2 regions of the Streptomyces sp. NPDC031426 genome follow, and region 1 is predicted to be linked to the other one. Evidence: predicted binding sites of a transcription regulator. Region 1 holds the regulator's gene; the other holds the start of a gene.
What was found. The regulator HspR, encoded in region 1, represses chaperone genes until heat shock. The targets are predictions, from matches to a motif close to TTGAGNNNNNNNNNCTCAA.
Positions count from the first base shown of each region.

Region 2: lon (endopeptidase La) is a predicted target of HspR. The motif match lies at 3,916-3,934, and genes of this name have one in related genera.

Region 1 covers NZ_JBVIJE010000022.1:106,412-112,563, reverse strand. Annotated here, with positions in the region: gene dnaJ (molecular chaperone DnaJ) at 1-985, shown strand, start outside; gene ACZ5NH_RS33775 (heat shock protein transcriptional repressor HspR) at 991-1,437, shown strand; gene ACZ5NH_RS33770 (PA14 domain-containing protein) at 1,489-3,519, opposite strand; gene ACZ5NH_RS33765 (sugar ABC transporter substrate-binding protein) at 3,815-4,921, shown strand; gene ACZ5NH_RS33760 (helix-turn-helix transcriptional regulator) at 5,271-6,152, shown strand, end outside.
Region 2 covers NZ_JBVIJE010000006.1:447,502-453,653, forward strand. Annotated here, with positions in the region: gene ACZ5NH_RS15285 (HAMP domain-containing sensor histidine kinase) at 144-1,259, opposite strand; gene ACZ5NH_RS15290 (response regulator transcription factor) at 1,256-1,996, opposite strand; gene ACZ5NH_RS15295 (spermine/spermidine synthase domain-containing protein) at 2,110-2,787, opposite strand; gene ACZ5NH_RS15300 (rhomboid-like protein) at 2,984-3,808, shown strand; gene lon (endopeptidase La) at 3,957-6,152, shown strand, end outside.

The DNA of each region.
Region 1 (6,152 bases):
CGACCCCAAGAAGCGCAAGGAGTACGACGAGGCTCGCGCCCTGTTCGGCAACGGCGGCTTCCGCCCCGGGCCGGGCGCCGGCGGCTCCTTCAACTTCGACCTGGGCGACCTCTTCGGAGGCGGCGGGACCACCACCCAGGGCGGCGGCTTCGGGGGCGGACTCGGTGACGTCTTCGGGGGACTGTTCAACCGCGGCGGCACGGGCACGACCCGTACCCAGCCGCGGCGCGGCCAGGACATCGACACCGAGGTCACGCTGAGCTTCACGGAGGCCATCGAGGGCGCCACGGTGCCCCTGCGCATGTCCTCCCAGGCACCCTGCAAGGCCTGTTCGGGCACCGGCGACAAGAACGGCACACCGCGCGTGTGCCCGACCTGTGTCGGCACCGGGCAGGTCGCCCGCGGCTCCGGCGGCGGCTTCTCGCTCACCGACCCCTGCCCCGACTGCAAGGGCCGTGGCCTGATCGCCGAGCACCCCTGCCTGGAGTGCAAGGGCAGCGGCCGCGCCAAGTCCTCGCGCACGATGCAGGTCCGCATCCCGGCCGGCGTCACCGACGGGCAGCGCATCCGGCTGCGCGGCAAGGGCGCGCCCGGCGAGCGCGGCGGACCGGCGGGCGACCTGTACGTGGTGGTGCACGTCGGTGCGCACCCGGTGTTCGGACGCAAGGACGACAACCTCACCGTCACCGTGCCGGTGACGTTCGCCGAGGCGGCCCTCGGCGGCGAGGTCCGGGTACCGACCCTCGGCGGCCCCGCGGTCACCCTGAAACTGCCGCCCGGCACGCCCAACGGCCGCACCATGCGCGCCCGGGGCAAGGGCGCGGTCCGCAAGGACGGCACTCGCGGCGACCTGTTGGTCACCGTCGAGGTGCGTGTTCCCAAGGACCTGTCGGGGAAGGCTCGTGACGCACTGGAGGCGTATCGCGAGGCGACCGCGGGCGAGGACCCGCGGGCGGAGCTGTTCGAGGCCGCGAAGGGAGACTGAGAGTGATGGACGGCCGTCGGCGTAATCCGTACGAACTGACCGAGGAGACCCCGGTCTACGTCATCTCGGTGGCGGCCCAGCTCTCCGGACTCCACCCGCAGACGCTGCGCCAGTACGACCGCCTGGGCCTGGTCTCCCCCGACCGCACCGCCGGCCGGGGCCGCCGCTACTCGGCCCGCGACATCGAACTGCTCCGCCAGGTACAGCAGTTGTCGCAGGACGAGGGCATCAACCTGGCCGGCATCAAGCGCATCATCGAACTGGAGAACCAGGTCGCCGCCCTGCAGTCCCGGGTCGTGGAGCTGGAGGCGGCCCTGGACGGCGCGGCGGCCGCGATGCAGCAGCGCGAGGCGGCCGTCCACGCCTCCTACCGCCGCGACCTGGTCCCGTACCAGGAGGTCCAGCAGACCAGCGCGCTGGTCGTGTGGCGGCCGAAGCGGCAGCAGGACTGAGTGGAACACGGTGAAGGGGCCCGCGGTCTTTCCGCGGGCCCCTTCGGCGTGTCAGGAACCGCTCGGCGGGGTGATGGCGTAGTCGGTCTCGGCGAAGGCCTCGGTGCCGTCCGCCCGGACGAGGGAGATCATGTAGTAGACCGTCGTGCCGGCCGGGGCGTTCGTGTCGGTCCAGAACCAGCCGTCCCGGCTCTTGGCCACCGGGGTCTCGGTCAGCCGGACGAACCGGGCTTCGGCGCGGTCCCAGCGGTAGACGTGGAAGCCGGTCACCGAGGAGGTGTCCTCGTACGGACACCACGGCTCCACCCTGATCCCGCTCGCGGGCCTCCAGGTCGTCGTCCGGCAGCCCGCCGTGGCGTCCGGGACCGAGGTGGGCCGCAGGTCGAGCGCGGTCACCGGGACCGAGGCGACGGGCACGCTCCAGTCCTTGACGTCCGGATCGTCCTGGTAGGTCAGGGAGTTGCCGTAGACGTCCACGGCCACGACGAACAGGCGGTACGACTTGCCGTCGGCCGGCCAGGACAGCAGGGTCTGCGTGGTCGACGCGTTCACCTCCCCGAGGTACTCGGGGTCGTAGGACTCGTCCTGTTGCTGGTAGAGGCGGTAGGACGCCAGGTCCGGCGCCGTGCTGGGCTGCCAGGACAGGCGGATGCCGTACTCCAGCGGCTCGGCGGCGACGCCGGTGACGACCGGTGGTGGCGTCTCGTCGCCGGGCCGGGTCGCGGTGACCTCGGCGGAGGGCACGGACCAGCGGCCGGAGGAGTCCTTGCGCAGCACCGTGTAGTGGTACGTGTTGCCGCGGCGGCCGGAGTAGTCCGTGCAGCCGCGCACGGTGTTGCCGTCGGCGTCCGTGCCGCTCGTGGGCGAACCACAGGTGATGGTCTGCCAGGTGCGGGAGCCGTCGGCCGAGGCCTCCGCGCGGCGGACCGTGTAGCCGGTGGTGTCCGCGGGCTGGGTCCAGCCGAGCACCACCTCGCCGCTGCCGGTGCTCGCCGTGACGGCCTGCGGCGGCGTGATGGTCCGGGTGGCGCTCACGACGGCGGACTCGGCGGCGTTGCCGTGCGCGTCGATCGCGCTGACCTTGTAGTCGTAGGCGGTGCGGTACGCCGCCTTGGTGTCCGTGTAGCCGGTGTCCGTGGTGTCGGTGAGCACGGTGAAGGAGGCGTCGCCGGCGGCCTTGCGGGACACCCGGTAGGTGACGGCGTCCTTGACGGCCGTCCAGGACAACCGGTTGGCGTCCTCGGAGCCGGTCGCGGTGAGCTTCGGGGCGGGGGGCGGTGTCAGGTCCCGTGACGGGATCGGGCCCTGGTCGGCGCTTCCGGTGGACTCGTTGCCGGCCCTGTCGTAGGCGCGGACCTCGTAGTAGTACGACTGCCCGGTCTGTGGCGGCCGTTCGCTGAGGCGGGGCACCGTCGTCGTACCGACCCGCGTGTAGGTGCTCGTGCCGGCCACCCGCCGGTACAAGCGGTACCCGGCGAGGTCCATCTCCTTGTTCGCCCTCCAGCTGAGCACAGCGTGGATGCCGTCCGGGTCACCGGTGTAGTAGTCCCAGGACAGTCCGGTCGGGGCGAGCGGCCTGACCTTGTCGACGTCCGGCGAAGTCCGCGGTGTGTAGCCGAACTTGACGCTCGAGGTGCCAGTCCAGTTGACGTGGTCGACGCGCAGGGTGTGCTTGCCGGACGGGACGGTGACGTTGACGGTCTTCGCGCGTGTGCCGGAGGTGTTGGACCACAGGTCCACCTTGCGGACGCCGTCCAGGTAGACCCGGATGCCGTCGGTTCCGGACACGGCGAACGTGAAGGGTCCGCCGGAGCCGAAGTCGCGCGTGACGGTCCAGCGGACGCCGAAGTTGTCCTTCGGCAGCCCGGTGACGGGCGCACCGGTCCAGTTCTGGTCGACGACGGTGTCGCAGTCCGTCTTCTTCGGAGTGCCGGAGAACGTGGTGTTCGCGTAGAACGTCCGCTTGTAGACCGGCGATGCGCACGTCGTGGCGGCGGAGGCGGGCAGGGTGACCGCGTTGAGCAAAGTACCGGCGGTGGCGAGTGCGACGGCCGTGGCGGCCCCGCGTCTGGCTGGGTTCATTCGGTCCTCTGGCCGAGTCGGGAAAGCGGCGCACGGCCGCCGGTGATCATGACTCGCGGAGGACCGGGTTGGTTGTACCGATCTTTGCCGACCCATGAACTCTCCTTGAATGGAGGGTCCGTAAAGAGTGTTTGGAGGTGATTCCGTGCCTCCTTCACAGGGTCAGCAGAGCGTGGTGTTGCGGACTCGTTAAGTGGTTCTGCTTGACGCCGGGTGTGGCCTCCGCGTTGTCTTTTCAGACACCTGGGTCGTATAGCAGCCCTACGTCCGGAACGCACATGAAGTGAGCCCTCGAATGCGTCGTATCGCCATATCCGTGGCCGCATCCACGATGACCCTTTCGCTCGCCGGATGCGGCGTGCTGGGAGCGACGGGGGACGGTGCGAGCGCGAGCCCGAGCAAGGGCAACGACATCACCGTGGGCCTGTTGCTGCCGGAGAAGGCGAACACCCGTTACGACAAGTTCGACTACCCCATCATCCAGAACAAGGTGGCCCAGCTCACCCGCAAGCAGGGCAAGGTCGAGTACGCCAACGCCGACGCGGACGCATCCCGGCAGGCCTCGCAGATGCAGAAGATGGTCGACGAGAAGGTCGACATCATCATGCTCGACGCGGTCGACTCGCACGCCATCGCACCCGAGGTGAAGAAGGCCAAGGATGCGGGCATTCCGGTCATCGCCTACGACCGTCTCGCCGAGGGCCCGATCGACGCCTACGTCTCCTTCGACAACGAGCTCGTCGGCGAGGTGCAGGGCCGCACCCTGCTGGAGGGCCTCGGGCCGAGCGCCGACACCTCCAGCAAGATCGTCATGGTGAACGGCTCGCCCACCGACCCCAACGCCAAGCAGTTCAAGCAGGGCGCGCTCTCCGAGCTGACCGGCAAGGTGACGGTCGCGGCGTCGTACGACACCACGGACTGGAAGCCGGAGCTCGCCGAGACCGAGATGGCCAAGGCGATCGCCGTGATCGGCAAGAGCAACATCGCCGGCGTCTACGCCGCCAACGACGGCATGGCCGGCGGTGTCATCAAGGCCCTGCAGGCGGCCGGCGTCACGAACCTGCCCCCGATCACGGGCCAGGACGCCGAACTCGACGCGGTCCAGCGGATCGTGGCCGGCGAGCAGTTCATGAGCGTCTACAAGCCCTACCCGGACGAGGCCGAGGCCGCCGCGCAGATGGCCGTCGCCAGGGTCCAGGGTCAGGACATCCAGTTCGACGCGCTCACCCAGGACAAGGTCGACAGCCCCACCGACAAGAACATCCCGTCGAAGCTGATCCAGCCGACGGCCCTGACCAAGAGCAACATCAAGTCCACGGTCATCGCGGACGGCATCTACACGGTGGGCGACATCTGCACGGCCAAGTACAAGGCGGCCTGCGCGACGCTCGGTCTGAAGTAGGGGGCGTTCCCCCGCGCCCCTGAGGGCAGTCCCTAGGGGCGCGGAGCGCCTCGCGCCACCCCCGTGGGCGCGGGGCGCGGCCCCGGCGGGGCGGGGGGTGCCGGGCCAGGGCCGCTCCGGGTGTCCGGTGCTCAGGTGACACCCGGGGGAAGCGGGACCAACGATGCCGTGACGCAGTCCGTCCCACCACCATCAGCTTGTTGCAATGCGAGGGGCGGAGCCTGCCCCATACCCGGACATAACTGCGCTTTAAGGCCGCCCTGTTGCGGAGAGCCGTGTTGCGGACCCGGTCGGCGCCCGCGCATAGTTGCGCTGCGGAAGTGACAGCACACCGGGGGTGAAATGGCCGATGGCCGGGCGCGGGGCGGAGCAGCATCCACACGGCGCCGACCGACTGTGCGCGGCCGGCGACCGGATCTATTCCCGGGCCGTACGCCGGGGGCGCGTGCCGCGCACTGACTCCGAGGCGGTGCCCTGTCTGCTGGAACTGGGCCTGCTGCACCCGGACCCCGACGACATGGACTGGCTGGTGCCGACCTCCCCGCAGGAGGTCATGACCAGGCTGCTGCGCGGGGTCTACGACGAGGTCAGCGAGAGCCAGCAACGCGTGGGCTCGGCGGTGGCCGCCTTCGAGTGGTACGCCGGGCTCGGCCGTCAGCTGGGCGCGCTGGCCGCACCGGCCGAGGGCAGCGCGATCCGGGTGCTGGACGGGCTCTCCCGGATCCAGGCCGCGATGGACGAGGCGACCGAGGCCTGCACGACCGAGGTGCTCACCGTGCAGCCGGGCGGCATCCGCCGGGAGGCGGAACTGACGGAGGGCCTGCACCGGGCGCTGGCCCTGCGCGGCCGGGGCGTGCGCATGCGCGACCTCTACACCCATGTGGCCCGCCACGGCCAGGGCTTGCTGAACTACCTGGAGCTGATGGGCGACACGGTGGAGGCCCGGACGCTGGACGAGGTCATCGACCGCCTGATCCTCTTCGACCGCACGGTGGCCTTCATCCCGGCGAACGCCGACCGCACGATGGCCCTGGAGCTGCGCCACCCGGCCCTGGTGGAGTACCTGGTGACGGTCTTCGAGCGTCTCTGGCGCCTGGCCATCCCGCTCACCGCCCCGCTGCCCGACACCGGCATCGAGGGCATCTCGCACCGCGAGCAGTCCATCGCCGCGCTGCTCGCCGAGGGCCATCAGGACGCGGTGATCGCCGAGCGGCTCGGCATCAGCGTGCGC
Region 2 (6,152 bases), on a different contig from region 1:
CGCATGTGAGAGGGTGCACCGGCCCCGGCCCGGCGCGCCTTCGTCCGACCGGTCGCGCGGGCCTGCTCCTGATCACACGTGTCCAGCTGCACGGCAATGGCGCGGACGCTCGTGGATCTTGTGTCTCCGGTCCGAACTTTACGTCAACTTGGGACGGAGGACTCTCCCGGGAGAGTGACGATGATCCGGCAGCCCCGCTCGGATTCGGCCACACCGATCCGGCCGCCGTGCAGATCCACCGCCCAGCGGGCGATCGCCAGACCGAGTCCGGTGCCGCCGTCGCTGCCCGGGCCGTGCGGCCGGGTCACCGCGCCCCGGTTGAACCGCTCGAACACCCGGTGCCACTCCGACCGCGGTATGCCGGGGCCCTCGTCCAGGATCTCCAGCTCCAGCGACTCCGGCTGCGGCCCGCGCCGCGCCCGCACCGTCACCCGGCCGTGCGGCGGGCTGTGCTTGACCGCGTTGTCGATCAGGTTGGCGACGACCTGGTGGATGCGCTCGGGATCCGCGTGCGCGGTCAGCTCCGGCGGGGAGACGTCCAGGTGCAGATGGACGTCGCTGCGCGTGTGGCTGCCGGAGCCGGAGGCGATGCCCGCGCGCGCCGAGGCCACCATGTTGGCCTCCTTCAGCACGCCCGAGAGGTACGGCCACACCTCGAAGCGCCGCATCTTCAGCGGTACGACGCCGTTGTCGAGCCGGGACAGGTCGAGCAGGGTCTCCACGAGCCGGCCGAGCCGCTCGGTCTGCTTCAGGGCCGTCCGCATGGTCTCGGGGTCGGCCTCGGTGACCCCGTCGACGATGTTCTCCAGCACCGCGCGCAGGCCCGCGATGGGGGTGCGCAGCTCATGGGAGACATTCGCGACCAGCTCTTTGCGCTGGCGGTCCTGGGCCTCCAGCTCGTCCGCCATGACGTTGATCGTCCCGGCCAGGTCGCCCAGCTCGTCCCGGCGGCCCTCGCTCACCCTGCGGGTGTAGTCGCCCTCGGAGATCGACCGTGCCACCGCGTTCATCTCGTCCAGCGGCATGGTCAGCGAGTGGGCCACGAACTGCGTGATCAGCAGGGTGGCGATCATCGAGAAGACCGTGATGAAGCGCAGCTCGGTCTTGGTGTGCACCGCGACGATCGACAGTCCGGTGGTGATCAGCACCGCGATGACGACCAGCGCGCCCAGCTTGGTCTTGATCGAGAACGGGCGTACGCCGCCCCAGGGATCCTCCCCGGGGCTCCTCCGTGCGGCCTGCCGCCCGTCACCGCTCATGGAGTCGGCGTCTCCAGTGCGTAGCCGACGCCGTGCACCGTACGGATCCGCTCGGCGCCGATCTTCCGGCGCAGCGCCTTGATGTGGCTGTCGACCGTACGGGTGCCGGAGGCGTCGGCCCAGTCCCACACCTCGGCCAGCAGCTGCTCCCGGGAGAGCACCGCGCGCGGGGTGTTCGCCAGGCACACCAGCAGGTCGAACTCGGTGGGCGTGAGGTGGACGTCCTCGGACTTCACCCGCACCCGGCGCTGTGCGTGGTCGATCTCCAGTTCGCCGAGCCGCAGGATGCCGGAGCGCGGGGTGGCCGCGGCCAGTGCCGCCCGCTCCACCCGGCGCAGCAGCACATGCACCCGCGCGGCCAGCTCCCGCATCGAGAACGGCTTGGTCATGTAGTCGTCCGCGCCGACCCCGAGACCGACCAGCATGTCCGTCTCGTCGTCACGCGCGGTCAGCATCAGCACCGGCACCGGGCGCTGTGCCTGCACCCGCCGGCAGACCTCCAGTCCGTCGAAGCCCGGCAGCATGATGTCGAGGATCAGCAGATCCGGCTGCCAGGCCTCGGCCGTGTCGACGGCGGCCGGGCCGTCCGTCGCGGTCTGTACGAGAAATCCCTCGGCGCGCAGCCGGGCCGCGATGGCGTCGACGATCGTGGGATCGTCCTCGACGACCAGCACCCGGCGCTGTGCGCCCGGGGTGGTCGTCGCCGCGCCGCTCTGGGAGGTGTGTGTCTGCTCCATCGCCCGCCCCTGCTTGTTGCTTTCCGGAACCCGTGGGGTGATCCCATGTCTGCGATTGACGCTTGAATGATCCGCGTCAGGGCAGCACATTACGGGGATCCACCATCCTGTCGCTATCCAGGGCGGAGGGCGAGGTGCACGGCGTCCGGAACGCCCCGGGCAACGGGCACCTCTTCGGTACGCACCTGCTGGAACCCGGCATTCCGCAAGCTTCCTTCAAATTCCGGAGAGGGTTCGGCGGACCATACCGCGAGCACTCCCTTGGGGTTCAACACCCTTGCGCAGGCGGCCAGTCCGGCCGGTGAGTACAGCGTGTGGTTGTCGTCCGTGACGGTCCAGCCGGGGCCGTTGTCGATGTCCAGGCAGAGCGCGTCGAACGTGTCGGATGTCTCATTGACGAACGCCACGAAATCGTCCTGCACGATCTCGGTGCGCGGGTCGCCGAGCGCTGCGGCGGAGATCTCCGCCAGCGGGCCGTCCCGGTGCCAGTCGATGACGGCGGGTTCCCGCTCGACGACGGTGATCCGGCCCCACCGGGGGTCCGCCGCTGCATGTGCGAGTGAGAATCCCACTCCCAGCCCGCCGATCAGTACCTTCGGCTCCGGCCGCCCGTCCAGCGCCCGGTGTGCGGCGTCGACCAGCAGCCGCTCCGAGCGCCCGTCGGAGGTGTCCATCAGGAAGCAGCCGTTGGCGATGATCTGCAACAGCGCGCCGTGCCGGCGCAGCACCACCTCGCCGTACGGGCCGTCGCGCCGGTCGAGGACCACGGGGGAGTCGTACGCGGCAGTCATGCACCCATATTCCTTGAACACGCCTTGACCTGCACGGGAATTAGGGATGTCGCACTGATGTGCACCCTTGCGGTGCGGGGCGCGGACGCAGCCGGAACGTAGGAGGTTGCTGTGAATCGGGTCTCGCGTGGCGTCGGTCATAGACAGCGGCCCCCGGAACCCGAAGGGTTGGGCGCGACGGAAGGAGTGCCACAGCGTGGAACGGACCGCGACGGGCCCTGCGACGGCCGCGTCCCCGCCCCTGCCGGGCGTGCCCCAGCCGGACGGCACCGCCGCCGTCCCGGTCCCCGCGATCGCGGACCTGCTGGACGGCATGCCACGTCAGCGGCATGCCCCGCTCCCCGCTCCCGGACCCGCCTTCACCGACCCGCGCCCGACCGCACCGCTGCGGCTTCCGTTTCCGCTCCCGCGGCCGTGGCGCCTGCTGCCCACTCCCGCCGGCACGCCGTTCACCTTCGCCTACACGGCCGTGCTTGCCGTCACCTCCGTGGTCGCGGCCCTGGCCGACCCCGCCGTGATGCACGCGCTCTACCAGGACTCCAGCACGGACGTGGCCCATCTGGTGCGCACGCCGGGGGTGGTGCTGCCGGCGAGCGCACTGTGGATCGCGGGCGGGGTCCTCTCCCCGTACGCGCTGGCGTTCGTGCTGGTGCTCACCGCGCTGGAGCGGCGGATAGGCGGCGCGCGTGCGGCCTGTGTCTTCCTCGCCGGGCACGTCCTGGCCACACTCGCCACCGAGATCCCCGTGGGCCTGGCCGTCCTGGTCGGCCACCTCCCGCCCACCTCACTGCACCGCCTCGACTACGGCATCAGCTTCGGCGTCGCGGCCAGCATCGGTTCGCTGGCGGGGCTCCTGCGCCCCTGGCTGCGCTGGCCCCTCCTCACCGTGACGGCCGCCGAGCTCATCGGCGACCTGATCGCCCTGGAGGATCCGATGACGAACTGGGGCCACGTGATCGCGCTGACGATAGGTGTGGCGAGCTGGCCTTTCGTGCGCCGGTGGGCTGAAGCGCCCCGATAGGGGCCCACGCACCCGCACCCGCGAACGCACCTTCCACGGCACCCCCTTGGGAGAACTTGATCGCTGAGAGCGAACAAGCAGGGGGAACACCAGCCCATCCCCAGCAGTTGAGTCGGCATAGCTCAACTTGACTGCCGAAGGGGAGATCATGGCTACTGAGTCCACGGCGTTCACGCTCGTCCTGCCCGTGCTGCCGCTCGACGACGAGGTCGTGCTGCCCGGCATGGTGGTTCCGCTGGACCTGAGCGACGCCGAGGTACGGGCCGCGGTGGAGGCCGCGCAGGCCGCCGCCCGGTCGGAACCGGGCAAGCCCAGGGTGCTGCTGGTGCCACGCATCGACGGCACGTACGCGAAGACCGGTGTGCTGGGCACGGTCGAGCAGGTCGGCCGGCTGGCCGACGGTGACCCGGGGGCTCTGATCCGCGGCCGGAGCCGTGTGCGCATCGGCGCCGGCACCACCGGTCCCGGCGCGGCCCTGTGGGTCGAGGGCGCCCGCATCGACGAGAGCGTGCCGGACCCGCTGCCGGGCCAGGTCGCCGACCTCGTCAAGGAGTACAAGGCGCTCGCCACCACCTGGCTGAAGAAGCGCGGCGCCTGGCAGGTCGTGGACCGCGTCCAGGCCATCGACGACGTCTCCGCGCTCGCCGACAACTCCGGCTACTCGCCGTTCCTCACCACCGAACAGAAGGTCGAACTGCTGGAGACCCCCGACCCGGTGGCCCGGCTCAAGCTCGCCACGCAGCAGCTCCGCGACCACCTCGCCGAGCAGGAGGTGGCCGAGACCATCGCCAAGGACGTCCAGGAGGGCGTCGACAAGCAGCAGCGCGAGTTCCTGCTGCGTCGTCAGCTGGAGGCCGTCCGCAAGGAACTGCGCGAGCTGAACGGCGATCAGGAAGGCGAGGAGTCCGACGACTACCGCGCCCGCGTCGAGGCCGCCGACCTGCCGGAGAAGGTCCGCGAGGCCGCGCTCAAGGAGGTCGACAAGCTGGAGCGGTCCAGCGACCAGTCCCCGGAGGGCTCCTGGATCCGCACCTGGCTGGACACCGTCCTGGAGATGCCCTGGAACGAGCGGACCGAGGACGCGTACGACATCCAGGGCGCCAAGGCGATCCTGGACGCCGAGCACGCGGGCCTCCAGGACGTGAAGGAGCGCATCACCGAGTACCTCGCGGTCCGCAAGCGCCGCAGCGACCGCGGGCTCGGCGTCATCGGCGGCCGGCGCGGCGGTGCCGTACTGGCCCTGGTCGGCCCGCCCGGCGTCGGCAAGACCAGCCTCGGTGAGTCGGTCGCGCACGCCATGGGCCGCAAGTTCGTCCGCGTCGCCCTCGGCGGCGTCCGCGACGAGGCGGAGATCCGCGGCCACCGCCGTACCTATGTCGGCGCGCTGCCCGGCCGGATCGTACGGGCGGTCAAGGAGGCCGGGTCGATGAACCCGGTGGTCCTGCTGGACGAGATCGACAAGGTGGGCTCCGACTTCCGCGGCGACCCGGCCGCGGCCCTGCTCGAAGTCCTGGACCCGGCGCAGAACCACACCTTCCGGGACCACTACCTGGAGGTCGAACTCGACCTGTCGGACGTGGTCTTCCTGGCCACGGCCAATGTCCTGGAGGCCATCCCGGAGGCGCTCGCCGACCGTATGGAGATCGTCCGTCTGGACGGCTACACCGAGGACGAGAAGGTCGTCATCGCCCGTGACCACCTGCTCCCGCGCCAGCTGGAGCGGGCGGGACTCGGTACGGACGAGGTCGCTCTGGACGAGAGCGCCCTGCGCAAGCTGGCCGGCGAGTACACCCGGGAGGCGGGCGTGCGCACCCTGGAGCGGTCCATCGCCCGCCTGCTCCGCAAGGTCGCGGCCCAGCACGAACTGGGTGAGCGGGAGCTGCCGTTCACCGTGACGGACGCCGACCTGCGCGACCTGATCGGGCGCCCGCACCACGTGCCCGAGTCCGCCCAGGACCCGGCCGAGCGTCGTACGTCCGTCCCCGGCGTGGCGACCGGTCTCGCGGTCACCGGCGCCGGCGGTGACGTGCTCTTCGTGGAGGCGTCCCTGGCCGACCCGGAGACGGGCGCGGCGGGCCTGACCCTGACCGGTCAGCTCGGTGACGTGATGAAGGAGTCGGCGCAGATCGCGCTGAGCTTCCTGCGCAGCCACGGCGCCGAACTGGAGCTGCCCGTCGGCGACTTGAAGGACCGGGGCGTGCACATCCACTTCCCGGCGGGCGCGGTCCCGAAGGACGGCCCGAGCGCCGGCATCACGATGACGACGGCTCTCGCGTCCCTGCTGTCCGGGCGGCTGGTCCGTACGGACGTGGCGATGACCGGCGAGGTCTCGCTGACCGGCCGG